DNA from 3 places in the Streptomyces sp. NBC_00727 genome. Region 3 is predicted to be linked to each of the others. Evidence: predicted binding sites of a transcription regulator. Region 3 holds the regulator's gene; each other region holds the start of a gene.
The links. The regulator HrcA, encoded in region 3, represses chaperone genes, less so after heat shock. The targets are predictions, from matches to a motif close to TTNGCACTCNGNNNNNCNGAGTGCNAA.

Region 1 (4,123 bases), 1.9 Mb from region 3:
GCGCACCAGCCCACCCACAAGAGCCGTGCAACCAAATTTCCGCACGACTGAAGTACAGATGCATCCAGTCGTATGTTTTTTGCAGAAAGAGACGCAAGTGCTTGGCGGCTCCCCGCTTCCCCGGACGCGACCGGTTCCTCGCCGCCTGGTCGACGGGCTCAACGCGGGCTGAGCCCGTACACGTACACACAACGACACCGGCCCCCGGGGACGAGTCCCCGGGGGCCGGTGTCTTGGTACTGCTGGAACTGCCGATCCGTCAGGATCAGAAGTCCATGTCACCGCCCGGCATGCCGCCCGGAGCGCCGCCGGCGGCGGCCTTCTCCGGCTTGTCGGCGATGACGGCCTCGGTGGTGAGGAACAGCGCGGCGATCGACGCGGCGTTCTGCAGGGCGGAGCGCGTGACCTTCGCCGGGTCGAGAATGCCCTCGGCGATCATGTCGACGTACTCGCCGGTCGCGGCGTTGAGGCCGTGACCGATCGGCAGGTTGCGCACCTTCTCGACGACGACGCCACCCTCGAGACCACCGTTGACGGCGATCTGCTTGAGCGGGGCCTCCAGCGCGAGCTTCACGGCGTTGGCGCCGGTCGCCTCGTCACCCGAGAGCTCGAGCTTCTCGAAGACGGCCGAGGCCTGGAGCAGAGCCACGCCACCACCGGCGACGATGCCCTCCTCGACGGCGGCCTTGGCGTTGCGCACCGCGTCCTCGATGCGGTGCTTGCGCTCCTTGAGCTCGACCTCGGTGGCGGCACCGGCCTTGATGACGGCCACGCCGCCGGCCAGCTTCGCCAGGCGCTCCTGGAGCTTCTCGCGGTCGTAGTCCGAGTCGGAGTTCTCGATCTCGGCACGGATCTGGTTGACGCGGCCCTGGACCTGGTCGCTGTCACCGGCGCCGTCGACGATCGTCGTCTCGTCCTTGGTGATGACGACCTTGCGGGCGCGGCCGAGCAGGTCGAGACCGGCGTTCTCCAGCTTGAGGCCGACCTCCTCGGAGATCACGGTGCCACCGGTGAGGATGGCGATGTCGCCGAGCATGGCCTTGCGGCGGTCGCCGAAGCCCGGGGCCTTGACGGCGACGGACTTGAAGGTGCCGCGGATCTTGTTGACGACCAGGGTCGACAGGGCCTCGCCCTCGACGTCCTCGGCGATGATCAGCAGCGGCTTGCCGGACTGCATGACCTTCTCCAGCAGCGGAAGGAGGTCCTTCACGTTGCTGACCTTGGAGTTGACGATCAGGATGTACGGGTCGTCGAGGGACGACTCCATGCGCTCCATGTCGGTGGCGAAGTACGCCGAGATGTAGCCCTTGTCGAAGCGCATACCCTCGGTGAGCTCCAGCTCCAGACCGAAGGTCTGGGACTCCTCGACGGTGATGACGCCTTCCTTGCCGACCTTGTCCATGGCCTCGGCGATGAGCTCGCCGATCTGGGTGTCGGCGGCGGAGATGGAGGCGGTCGAAGCGATCTGCTCCTTGGTCTCCACGTCCTTGGCCTGCTCCAGGAGGGCGGCGGAGACGGCCTCGACGGCCTTCTCGATGCCCCGCTTGAGAGCCATCGGGTTCGCACCCGCGGCCACGTTGCGCAGACCCTCGCGGACGAGCGCCTGGGCGAGAACGGTGGCGGTGGTCGTACCGTCGCCGGCGACGTCGTCCGTCTTCTTGGCGACCTCCTTGACCAGCTCCGCACCGATCTTCTCGTACGGGTCCTCCAGCTCGATCTCCTTGGCGATGGAGACACCATCGTTGGTGATCGTGGGGGCGCCCCACTTCTTCTCGAGGACGACGTTGCGGCCCTTGGGGCCAAGGGTGACCTTGACGGCGTCGGCGAGCTGGTTCATGCCGCGCTCGAGACCGCGCCGGGCCTCCTCGTCGAACGCGATGATCTTGGCCATGTGAAGTGGTCCTCCCGGACAGGGGTGGATTGCTCCGGACCGAGTGGCGCCCGCGACGGACGGCCTGCGTGCCTGGCGGTTCCTTGCCCCGCCACGCCTGCGGGCCTCACCGGCCCGGTCCAAGTTCTGTCACTCTCACCTGGAGAGTGCTAAGCCAATGATTAGCACTCGACCCCCGAGAGTGCAAGCGTCGCCCTCGGCATGTGGACAGTGCCCGGGACACGCAGCAGGCGGGCCCGGGACGCGCGAAGGGTCCGTACCCCTAGGTACGGACCCTTCGTACGTGCGTAGCGTCGTGGCCGACGTGCGTGCCGGGCTCAGCCGACGGCGAGCTTGACCATGTCCGCCTGCGGCCCCTTCTGGCCCTGCGAGATTTCGAACTCGACCCGCTGACCTTCTTCGAGGGTGCGGTAACCGTCCATCTGGATCGCGCTGTAGTGGACGAATACATCCGCACCACCGTCGACCGCGATGAAGCCGTACCCCTTCTCCGCGTTGAACCACTTGACGGTGCCCTGAGCCATGCCTAACTCCCCTGTAACGTGTGTGCGCCGAAGCGCGTCGACCGCCGCTGAATGTATCTGCCCAACTGCCCTGTGCAACAGGTCAGTCGGACGACAATTCTGCGCAGCACCGATCGCCCGAATACGGGGAATTCACGGGATTGCAGGACAAGTCGGGCCCGGCAAAGGTGACTTATGGCGCAAGAGGCTCAAGCACTTTGGCTGCATTTGATCGTGGGGCGGCGCATTCTCATATGCGGGCGGCACGCGCAGCGAAGGGGACTTCCCACACTCTACCGCGCTCAACCATGCAGAATTGCCCCCTCCGCTTCTCTCGCGGAGGGGGCAATTGCGGTGATGCTGCGAAGTCGGGGGCTCAGCCGCCGGCGACGGCGGGGATGATCGAGATGCCGGCGCCGTCCGGGGTCGCCGCGTCGAGGCCGCCCTCGAAGCGCACGTCGTCGTCGTTGACGTACACGTTGACGAAGCGGCGCAGCTTGCCCTGGTCGTCAAGGACGCGGGCCGCGATGCCCGGGTGGTCCTTCTCCAGCGACGCGATGACCTCGGAGAGGGTCGCGCCCTCGGCCGGAACCTCGGCCTGGCCGCCCGTGTAGGTGCGGAGGATGGTGGGGATGCGGACCTTGACGCTCATGGCGGGTGCCCTTCCTGAAGTCTCGGGTGGTCGGAGGCGGATCAGCTGGTGGCGAGGCCCGCGGCGCGGAAGGCGTCGAGGCTCGGGCGGATCGTGGCGGTCGCCTGCGAGGTCTCGGCCACCGCGTCCAGCGTCTTGAGGCCGTCACCGGTGTTCAGGACGACGGTGGTGAGCGCCGGGTCGAGCAGACCGGCCTCGATCAGCTTCCTCGTCACGCCGACCGTCACCCCGCCCGCCGTCTCGGCGAAGATGCCCTCGGTGCGGGCCAGCAGCTTGATCGCGTCGACGACCTGCTCGTCGTCGACGTCCTCGACGGCGCCGCCGGTGCGGCGGGCGATGTCCAGGACGTACGGGCCGTCGGCCGGGTTGCCGATCGCCAGGGACTTGGCGATGGTGTTCGGCTTCTGCGGGCGGACCACGTCGTGGCCTGCCTTGAAGGCGGTGGAGACCGGGGAGCAGCCCTCTGCCTGGGCGCCGAAGATCTTGTACGGCTTGTCCTCGACCAGGCCCAGCTTGATCAGCTCCTGGAGACCCTTGTCGATCTTCGTGAGCTGCGAGCCGGACGCGACCGGGATGACGATCTGGTCGGGCAGCCGCCAGCCGAGCTGCTCGCAGATCTCGTACGCCAGCGTCTTGGAGCCCTCGCCGTAGTACGGGCGCAGGTTCACGTTGACGAAGCCCCAGCCCTCGCCGAGCGGGTCGCCGATGAGCTCGGAGCAGAAGCGGTTGACGTCGTCGTAGTTGCCCTCGATGCCGACCAGCTCACCGCCGTACACCGCGGCCATGACGACCTTGCCCTGCTCCAGGTCGTGCGGGATGAACACGCAGGAGCGCAGGCCCGCCCGGGACGCGGCGGCGCCGACCGCACCGGCGAGGTTGCCCGTGGAGGAGCAGGACAGGGTGGTGAAGCCGAAGGCGCGGGCGGCCTCGACGGCGATCGCGACGACACGGTCCTTGAAGGAGTGCGTCGGGTTGCCGGAGTCGTCCTTCACGTACAGGCCGCCGGTCACACCCAGCTCGCGGGCGAGGTTGTCGGCCTTGACCAGCTTGGTGAAGCCGGGGTTGAGATTGGGCTTG
Region 2 (4,123 bases), 2.3 Mb from region 3:
GAGATACGCGCCTGGCCCGACCGGGACGCGCTGCTCGCCGACCGGTCCTTCCTGCTCGGCGGGCTGGTGAAGGCGCACATCGGACCCGGCCGGCTCGGGCTCCTGTGGCTGTGGGGGGTGGTCGCCGCGGTCGGCTGGTCGTTCATCGGGACGGCGTTCATCACCTTCGAGGAGTCGTTCGACGCCGTCAGCGCGATCGCCGGCGTGGTGATGCTCGCGATGGGCGCCGCCGCCCTGATCCCGGCGGTGGTCCTCCTCGTCGTCGGGTTGCGCCGGGACGCGGCGGTGCGGCGGCTGCTCACGCAGTGGGGCGAGCTGGACCCCGACCCGGCCCGCGACGCCGGTCTCCGGCTGCCCGGCCTCAGCCTGGTGTGGCTGCTGACCTCTTTCGTGCTGGGCGCGCTGGGGCTGTACGCCTGCGTCGTCGTGCCCGCGGGCGCGGTGCGGGGCCATGACACGTACGGGCTGATGGCGCTGATCATGGGGCTCGGGTTCCTGGCCTGGACCGTCGGGCTCGTCGGCGTCTTCAAGGCGTTCTGGCACCGGCGCTGGATCCTGCGCACGCTGACCGGGACGGCCGCTCCGGTCCCGCTGGCCCAGCAGGGCGGCGGCGCCCACCGCTGAGGCCGGGGCGGCCCTGTTCGGCCGCCTCCGTGTGAGCCACCCGGGGGACCGCGCGGGCCCGGCGGCGGTGTCGGGCCCGCCGTCCCCGGTCGTACTGGCAGGATCCGGCGCCATGCAGCCAGTACGACAAAAGGACAAATTGGCCATGAATGGGTGCGAACCGGGTGCGGTGACGGGCGGGCGGCAGCGGGCGCGGCGGGGGCGGGGCCACCTGCGGCGCCGGCCGGGGTACGCGGTGCTGGCCGCGCTCCTGGTCGCCGCCGCCGCGTCGGGCTGCGCGGCCGGGGACGGCGATCCTGGCGCCGCCGCCCGGAGCGCGAAGCTCCAGGCCGGTCAGGCGGGCGCGCCGGCGGAGCCGGCGGCCGGGGCGCTGGGCACCCGCGCGGCACGGGCGGAGCGGGCGAAGCTGGCGCAGGCCGCCCGCGCGGTCGCCGCCAAGAAGTGGGGCCTGGCGAGCACGCCGCTCGCGGCCCCCGTACCGCCCGCGAAGAAGCCGCACCTGACGACCCGCAAGGGCTTCGAGGTCGAGGGCCAGAACGACTCGCTGCCGCCGGTCTTCACCCGGGTCCCCACCACGGACAAGGTCGTCTTCCTGACCATGGACGACGGGGACGACAAGGACCCCGAGCTGCTGAAGATGATGTCGGAGCTGAACATCCCGTACAGCGCCTTCCTCACCGACTACCTGGTGCGCGACGACTACACGTTCTTCAAGGACGCCCAGGCCCGCGGGCTCACGCTCAACAACCACACGCTCAACCACCGCTACATGCCGGGCCTGTCCCACGAGGAGCAGAAGCGCGAGATCTGCGACCAGCAGGACATCATCGAGCAGCAGTTCGGCAAGCGGCCCCGGCTCTTCCGGCCGCCGTACGGCAACTACAACACCGACACCCTGAAGATCGCCAAGTCCTGCGGCATCACCGCCGTGCCCCTGTGGGAGGCCGAGGCGTTCCCCGACCACATGGAGTGGCGCGGGCAGGACCAGGAACTGCACCCCGGCGACATCATCCTCACCCACTTCCGCGGCAAGAAGGACTGGAAGGGCAGCATGCCCGACCTCATCCGGTCCGTCATGAAGGTCATCACGGACCAGGGGTACGCCGTGGCCCGCCTGGAGGACTACGTGTAGGGAGCGGCGTACGCGCGGTCGGGCCCGGGGTCCGGGTGGGCGTCCTCGTAGGCGCCGTGCCAGGCCGTCAGCGTGAGGACCAGCAGCAGGCATACGCCGATCAGCTGGACGACGCCCGCGATCGGCAGCCCGTGGCGCAGCAGCACCACCCCGATCAGGCACGCCACCGCCGTGACGGTGGCGAGGACGAGAGTGCCGGACCAGTCCATCCCGGGCGGTCCGGCCTCCATCATGTCCGGGTCCGGCGGCCGCGGGGCGGAAGCCGTGTGCGAATAGAAGAAGACCGCGCTGATCACCAGCTCCAGTGCGATGAGGAGCAGGCCGAGCACCATGTCGAGGCAGCCGGTCATCACCGGCCCGGGGCGCGAGGCGGCCGGGCGGTCCGGGGCGGCGGATCGTATGCGCATGCCGTCACCGTCCACCGGAACGGACCGGGCGGCCCCCGCGTTGTCCCTACGGTGTCCGGAACGTTGCACGGTCGCAGCCGTACGGGCCGGGGGCCCCGCGTACGCCATGAGGGGCGTGAATTGGCACTCCGCTTGACCGAGTGCTAATCGCGGTCATAGTCTCAGTGCTGGCACTCCCCACTGGAGAGTGCCAGCAGTACTGTGCGACCAGCAGGTCCGGCACCCGCGACGACGGGCCCACCTGGTCGCCACACCAAAGACTGTTAAACCCCGTGAGATCTCCGAAGGGGGAGACCGGATCGTGTCGACCGCCAGCTCCAAGGTTGCGATCAAGCCGCTCGAGGACCGCATCGTGGTCCAGCCGCTCGACGCCGAGCAGACCACGGCCTCCGGCCTGGTTATCCCGGACACCGCAAAGGAGAAGCCCCAGGAGGGCGTCGTCCTGGCCGTGGGCCCGGGCCGCTTCGAGAACGGCGAGCGCCTGCCGCTCGACGTCAAGACCGGCGATGTCGTGCTGTACAGCAAGTACGGCGGCACCGAGGTGAAGTACAACGGCGAGGAGTACCTCGTCCTCTCGGCCCGCGACGTGCTCGCGATCATCGAGAAGTAATTCACCCACGTTTGCTTCTGTTCTGCGCCCCTGGCCCCCTGCGACATAACTAGCCGGGCGGCAGGGGCGCAGTTCTTGTTTTTGAGAGGAAAAGTTCAGCTCCATGGCGAAGATCCTGAAGTTCGACGAGGACGCCCGTCGCGCCCTCGAGCGCGGCGTCAACAAGCTTGCAGACACGGTGAAGGTGACGATCGGCCCCAAGGGCCGCAACGTCGTCATCGACAAGAAGTTCGGTGCCCCCACCATCACCAACGACGGTGTCACCATCGCGCGCGAGGTCGAGCTGGACGACCCGTACGAGAACCTCGGCGCCCAGCTGGTGAAGGAGGTGGCGACCAAGACCAACGACGTGGCCGGTGACGGTACGACCACCGCCACCGTCCTCGCCCAGGCGCTCGTCCGCGAGGGTCTGCGCAACGTCGCCGCCGGCGCCTCCCCGGCCGCTCTGAAGAAGGGCATCGACGCCGCGGTCAAGGCCGTGTCCGATGAGCTTCTGGCGACCGCCCGCCCGATCGAGGACAAGTCCGACATCGCCGCCGTCGCCGCGCTCTCCGCGCAGGACGCCCAGGTCGGCGAGCTCATCGCGGACGCGATGGACAAGGTCGGCAAGGACGGTGTCATCACCGTCGAGGAGTCCAACACCTTCGGTCTGGACCTCGACTTCACCGAGGGCATGGCCTTCGACAAGGGCTACCTGTCCCCGTACATGGTGACCGACCAGGAGCGTATGGAGGCCGTCCTCGACGACCCGTACATCCTGATCCACCAGGGCAAGATCGGCTCGATCCAGGAGCTGCTGCCGCTCCTGGAGAAGGTCATCCAGGCCGGTGGCTCCAAGCCGCTGCTGATCATCGCCGAGGACGTCGAGGGCGAGGCCCTGTCGACCCTGGTCGTCAACAAGATCCGCGGCACGTTCAACGCCGTCGCCGTGAAGGCCCCCGGCTTCGGTGACCGCCGCAAGGCCATGCTCGGCGACATCGCCACCCTCACCGGTGCGACCGTCATCGCCGAGGAGGTCGGCCTCAAGCTCGACCAGGCCGGTCTGGACGTGCTGGGCACCGCCCGCCGCGTGACCGTCTCCAAGGACGACACCACCATCGTCGACGGCGGCGGCAAGTCCGACGAGGTCGCCGGCCGCGTCAACCAGATCAAGGCCGAGATCGAGTCCACGGACTCCGACTGGGACCGCGAGAAGCTCCAGGAGCGCCTGGCGAAGCTGGCCGGCGGTGTCTGCGTGATCCGCGTCGGTGCCGCCACCGAGGTCGAGCTCAAGGAGAAGAAGCACCGTCTGGAGGACGCCATCTCCGCGACCCGCGCCGCGGTCGAGGAGGGCATCGTCTCCGGTGGCGG
Region 3 (4,123 bases):
CCGCCGGACATCAGTCCGGAAGGGTGACGAAATCGATCAATTCCTCTACTCGGCCCAGGAGTTCGGGCTGAAGGTCCCGGTAGGACCGGACCGAGGACAGAATCCGCTGCCAGGCCGCGCCGGTGTTCTCCGGCCAGCCCAGCGCCCGGCACACCCCCGTCTTCCAGTCCTGCCCGCGCGGCACCACCGGCCAGCCGGCGATCCCCACCGACGCGGGCTTCACGGCCTCCCACACGTCGATGTACGGGTGCCCGACCACCAGCACGTTGCCGTCCGACACCTGGGCCGCGATCCGCGACTCCTTGGAACCGGGCACCAGATGGTCGACCAGCACCCCCAGACGGGCGTCCGGCGCGGGCGCGAACTCCCGCACGATCGCCGGCAGGTCGTCGACGCCCTCCAGGTACTCGACGACCACGCCCTCGATGCGCAGGTCGTCGCCCCACACCCGCTCGACCAGCTCCGCGTCGTGCCGCCCCTCCACATAGATCCGCCCGGCCCGCGCCACCCGGGCCCGCGCCCCGGGCACCGCCACCGAACCGGAAGCCGTGCGCGTGGGCCGCACCGGTCCGCCGGCCGACGGGCGCACCAGCGTGACGACCCGGCCCTCCAGCAGGAAGCCGCGTGGCACCATCGGGAAGACCCGGTGCTTGCCGAACCGGTCCTCCAGGGTCACCGTCGGCCCCTCGGCGGTCTTCTCGCACCGGATCACCGCACCGCAGAAGCCGGTGACGGCCTCCTCCACGACCAGATCGGTCTCGGCGGGCACCTCGGGGGCGGGGGCGGACTTCTTCCACGGCGGGGTCAGATCCGGCTGGTAGCTGCGCATCGCACGACGATAAGCGGGGAAGACCCGCGACACGCCGAACCGTGAGGCCGCCCGCCCGGCCGCCCTTCCCCGCTACGACCCGCCGAACCGCGCCGCCGGCGCGTCCCGCTACGACCCGCCGAACCGCGCCGCCAGCGCGTCCCGCTGCGCCCGGACGAACGCCGCGTCCACCACGGCCCCGTGCCCCGGCACGTACAGCGCGTCCTCGCCGCCCAGCTCCAGCAGCCGGTCCAGCGCCGCCGGCCAGCGGGCGGGACGGGCGTCCGGACCGGCCTGCGGTTCGCCCGACTCCTCCACCAGGTCGCCGCAGAACACCAGCGCCGGGGAGCCGGGAACCAGCACCGCCAGGTCGTGGCCGCTGTGCGCCGCGCCCACGTTCACCAGCACCACCTCCCGGCCGCCCAGGTCCAGCGCCCGCTCCCCGTCCACCTCCTCGCGCGGGGCGACCAGCACATCGGCGGACTCCGCCGCGTCCGGCTCGGGCAGGCCCTGGGCCACCGCGTCCGCGTACAGCTCGCCCGCCCCCCGCCGCAGCAGCTCCGCCATCCCCGCGGCGCCGTACACCCGGGCCCCGGCGAACGCGGCCGTGCCCAGCACATGATCGAAATGAGGGTGACTGAGTGCGATGTGCGTCACCCTCCGGCCGAGCAGTGCCTCCGCCTGCGTACGCAATTCGACGCCCTCACGCAGTGACGCACCGGTGTCGCAGAGCAGCACTCCGTCCGCACCGGCCACCAAAAGGGCCGTCGCGTCCCACACCGGCAGGCGCCGGCGGCCCGCTCCGTGACCCAGCCGCTCCCACCCGAAGTCTTCCCAAGAGGCGTCCATGCGGCGACGCTATCGGCAGCGACCTGCGCGGTCCCCCGGCAGCGTGGCCGACCGCTCTTGCTAGGAAGCCACCCCGTCGCCGTACACTGGCCGGGGATCGCTGGCACTCGTACGCACCGAGTGCCAGGAGGAATCCCGGGAACGGCCCGAGGACCACGAGATGGACAGCTGGAGGTGTGCGCGCGATGCTCAGCGAACGCAGACTCGAAGTGCTGCGCGCCATCGTCCAGGACTACGTCGGCACCGAGGAGCCCGTCGGCTCCAAGGCGCTCACGGAGCGGCACAAGCTGGGGGTCTCCCCGGCCACCGTCCGCAACGACATGGCGGTGCTGGAGGACGAGGGCTTCATCGCCCAGCCCCACACCAGCGCCGGGCGTATTCCGACGGACAAGGGCTACCGGCTCTTCGTCGACAAGCTCGCGGGCGTCAAGCCCCTCTCGTCGCCGGAGCGCCGCGCCATCCAGAACTTCCTCGGCGGCGCGGTCGACCTCGACGACGTCGTGGGCCGCACCGTACGGCTGCTCGCGCAGCTGACCCGGCAGGTCGCCGTCGTGCAGTATCCCTCGCTGACCCGTTCGACGGTGCGGCACGTGGAACTGCTGTCCCTGGCCCCGGCGCGGCTGATGCTCGTGCTGATCACGGACACCGGCCGGGTCGAACAGCGGCTGGTCGACTGCCCGGCGCCGTTCGGCGAGACCGCGCTCGCGGACCTGCGGGCCCGGCTCAACAGCCGGGTGGTGGGACGCCGTTTCGCGGACGTCCCGCAGCTGGTGCAGGACCTGCCGGAATCCTTCGAGAGCGAGGACCGGGGAACCGTGTCCACCGTCCTCTCGATCCTGCTCGAAACCCTCGTCGAGGAGACGGAGGAGCGGCTGATGATCGGCGGCACCTCCAACCTCACCCGCTTCGGACACGACTTCCCGGTGATGATCCGGCCGGTGCTTGAGGCACTGGAGGAGCAGGTCGTGCTGCTGAAGCTGCTCGGCGAGGCCACGGACTCGGGCATGACCGTACGCATCGGGCACGAGAACGCCCACGAGGGGCTCAACTCCACGTCCGTCGTCGCGGTCGGCTACGGTTCGGGCGACGAGGCAGTCGCCAAACTCGGCGTGGTCGGACCGACCCGCATGGACTACCCCGGAACGATGGGAGCGGTACGCGCAGTGGCACGTTACGTCGGACAGATCCTGGCGGAGTCGTAAGTGGCCACGGACTACTACGCCGTACTCGGCGTGCGCCGCGACGCTTCCCAGGACGAGATCAAGAAGGCCTTCCGGAGGCTCGCCCGCGAGCTGCACCCGGACGTCAACCCCGATCCGAAGACCCAGGAGCGGTTCAAGGAGATCAACGCCGCCTACGAGGTGCTGTCGGACGCCCAGAAGAAGCAGGTCTATGACCTCGGCGGCGACCCCCTCTCCCAGTCCGGGGGCGGCGGCGCCGGCGGCTTCGGCCAGGGCGGCTTCGGCAATTTCTCGGACATCATGGACGCGTTCTTCGGTACGTCGTCGCAGCGCGGACCCCGTTCGCGCACCCGGCGCGGCCAGGACGCCATGATCCGGCTGGAGATCGACCTCGCCGAGTCGGCCTTCGGGACCACCAAGGACATCCAGGTCGACACGGCCGTCGTCTGCACGACGTGCAGCGGCGAGGGGGCGGCCCCCGGCACCTCCGCGCAGACCTGCGACATGTGCCGCGGCCGCGGTGAGGTCTCCCAGGTCACCCGGTCCTTCCTCGGCCAGGTCATGACCTCGCGGCCCTGCCCGCAGTGCCAGGGCTTCGGTACGGTCGTGCCGACCCCCTGCCAGGAGTGCGCCGGCGACGGCCGCATCCGCTCGCGGCGCACGCTGACCGTGAAGATCCCCGCCGGTGTCGACAACGGCACCCGCATCCAGCTCGCGGGCGAGGGCGAGGTCGGCCCCGGCGGCGGCCCCGCCGGCGACCTCTACGTCGAGATCCACGAGCTGCCGCACGCGGTGTTCCAGCGCCGCGGGGACGACCTGCACTGCACGGTCACCATCCCCATGACGGCTGCGGCCCTCGGCACCAAGGTGCCGCTGGAGACGCTGGACGGCATGGAGGAGGTCGACATCCGGCCGGGCACCCAGTCCGGCCAGTCCGTCCCGCTGCACGGGCGCGGCATCACGCACCTGCGCGGCGGCGGACGCGGCGACCTCATCGTGCACGTCGAGGTGATGACCCCGACGAAGATGGACCCCGAGCAGGAACGCCTCCTGCGCGAACTGGCCAAGCTGCGCGGCGAGGAGCGGCCCACCGGCCAGTTCCAGCCCGGCCAGCAGGGCCTGTTCTCCCGCCTGAAGGACGCCTTCAACGGCCGCTGACGGCATCCACGCGGTACGGACCCGGCCTCCGGGTCCGTACCGCGCCGGGACCGGACACTGTCGCGGGGCGGGCATCACGGGACAGGGAGGACATGACACGATGCGGTCATGTCCTCCGCGCTGACCG

Region 1: a site for HrcA is predicted at 2,053-2,079, ahead of groL (chaperonin GroEL). Genes of this name have one in related genera too.
Region 2: a site for HrcA is predicted at 2,284-2,310, ahead of groES (co-chaperone GroES). Genes of this name have one in related genera too.

The regions. Positions count from the first base shown of each region.
Region 1 is NZ_CP108981.1:3,955,786-3,959,908, reverse strand. It holds gene groL (chaperonin GroEL) at 266-1,891, opposite strand; gene OG242_RS17720 (cold-shock protein) at 2,209-2,415, opposite strand; gene OG242_RS17715 (MoaD/ThiS family protein) at 2,771-3,046, opposite strand; gene thrC (threonine synthase) at 3,088-4,123, opposite strand, start outside.
Region 2 is NZ_CP108981.1:4,346,492-4,350,614, forward strand. It holds gene OG242_RS19780 (hypothetical protein) at 1-624, shown strand, start outside; gene OG242_RS19785 (polysaccharide deacetylase family protein) at 794-1,756, shown strand; gene OG242_RS19790 (DUF6234 family protein) at 1,747-2,163, opposite strand; gene groES (co-chaperone GroES) at 2,465-2,773, shown strand; gene groL (chaperonin GroEL) at 2,877-4,123, shown strand, end outside.
Region 3 is NZ_CP108981.1:2,044,926-2,049,048, reverse strand. It holds gene OG242_RS09180 (DUF3097 domain-containing protein) at 11-829, opposite strand; gene OG242_RS09175 (MBL fold metallo-hydrolase) at 938-1,657, opposite strand; gene hrcA (heat-inducible transcriptional repressor HrcA) at 1,843-2,859, shown strand; gene dnaJ (molecular chaperone DnaJ) at 2,860-3,996, shown strand; gene OG242_RS09160 (nitronate monooxygenase) at 4,105-4,123, shown strand, end outside.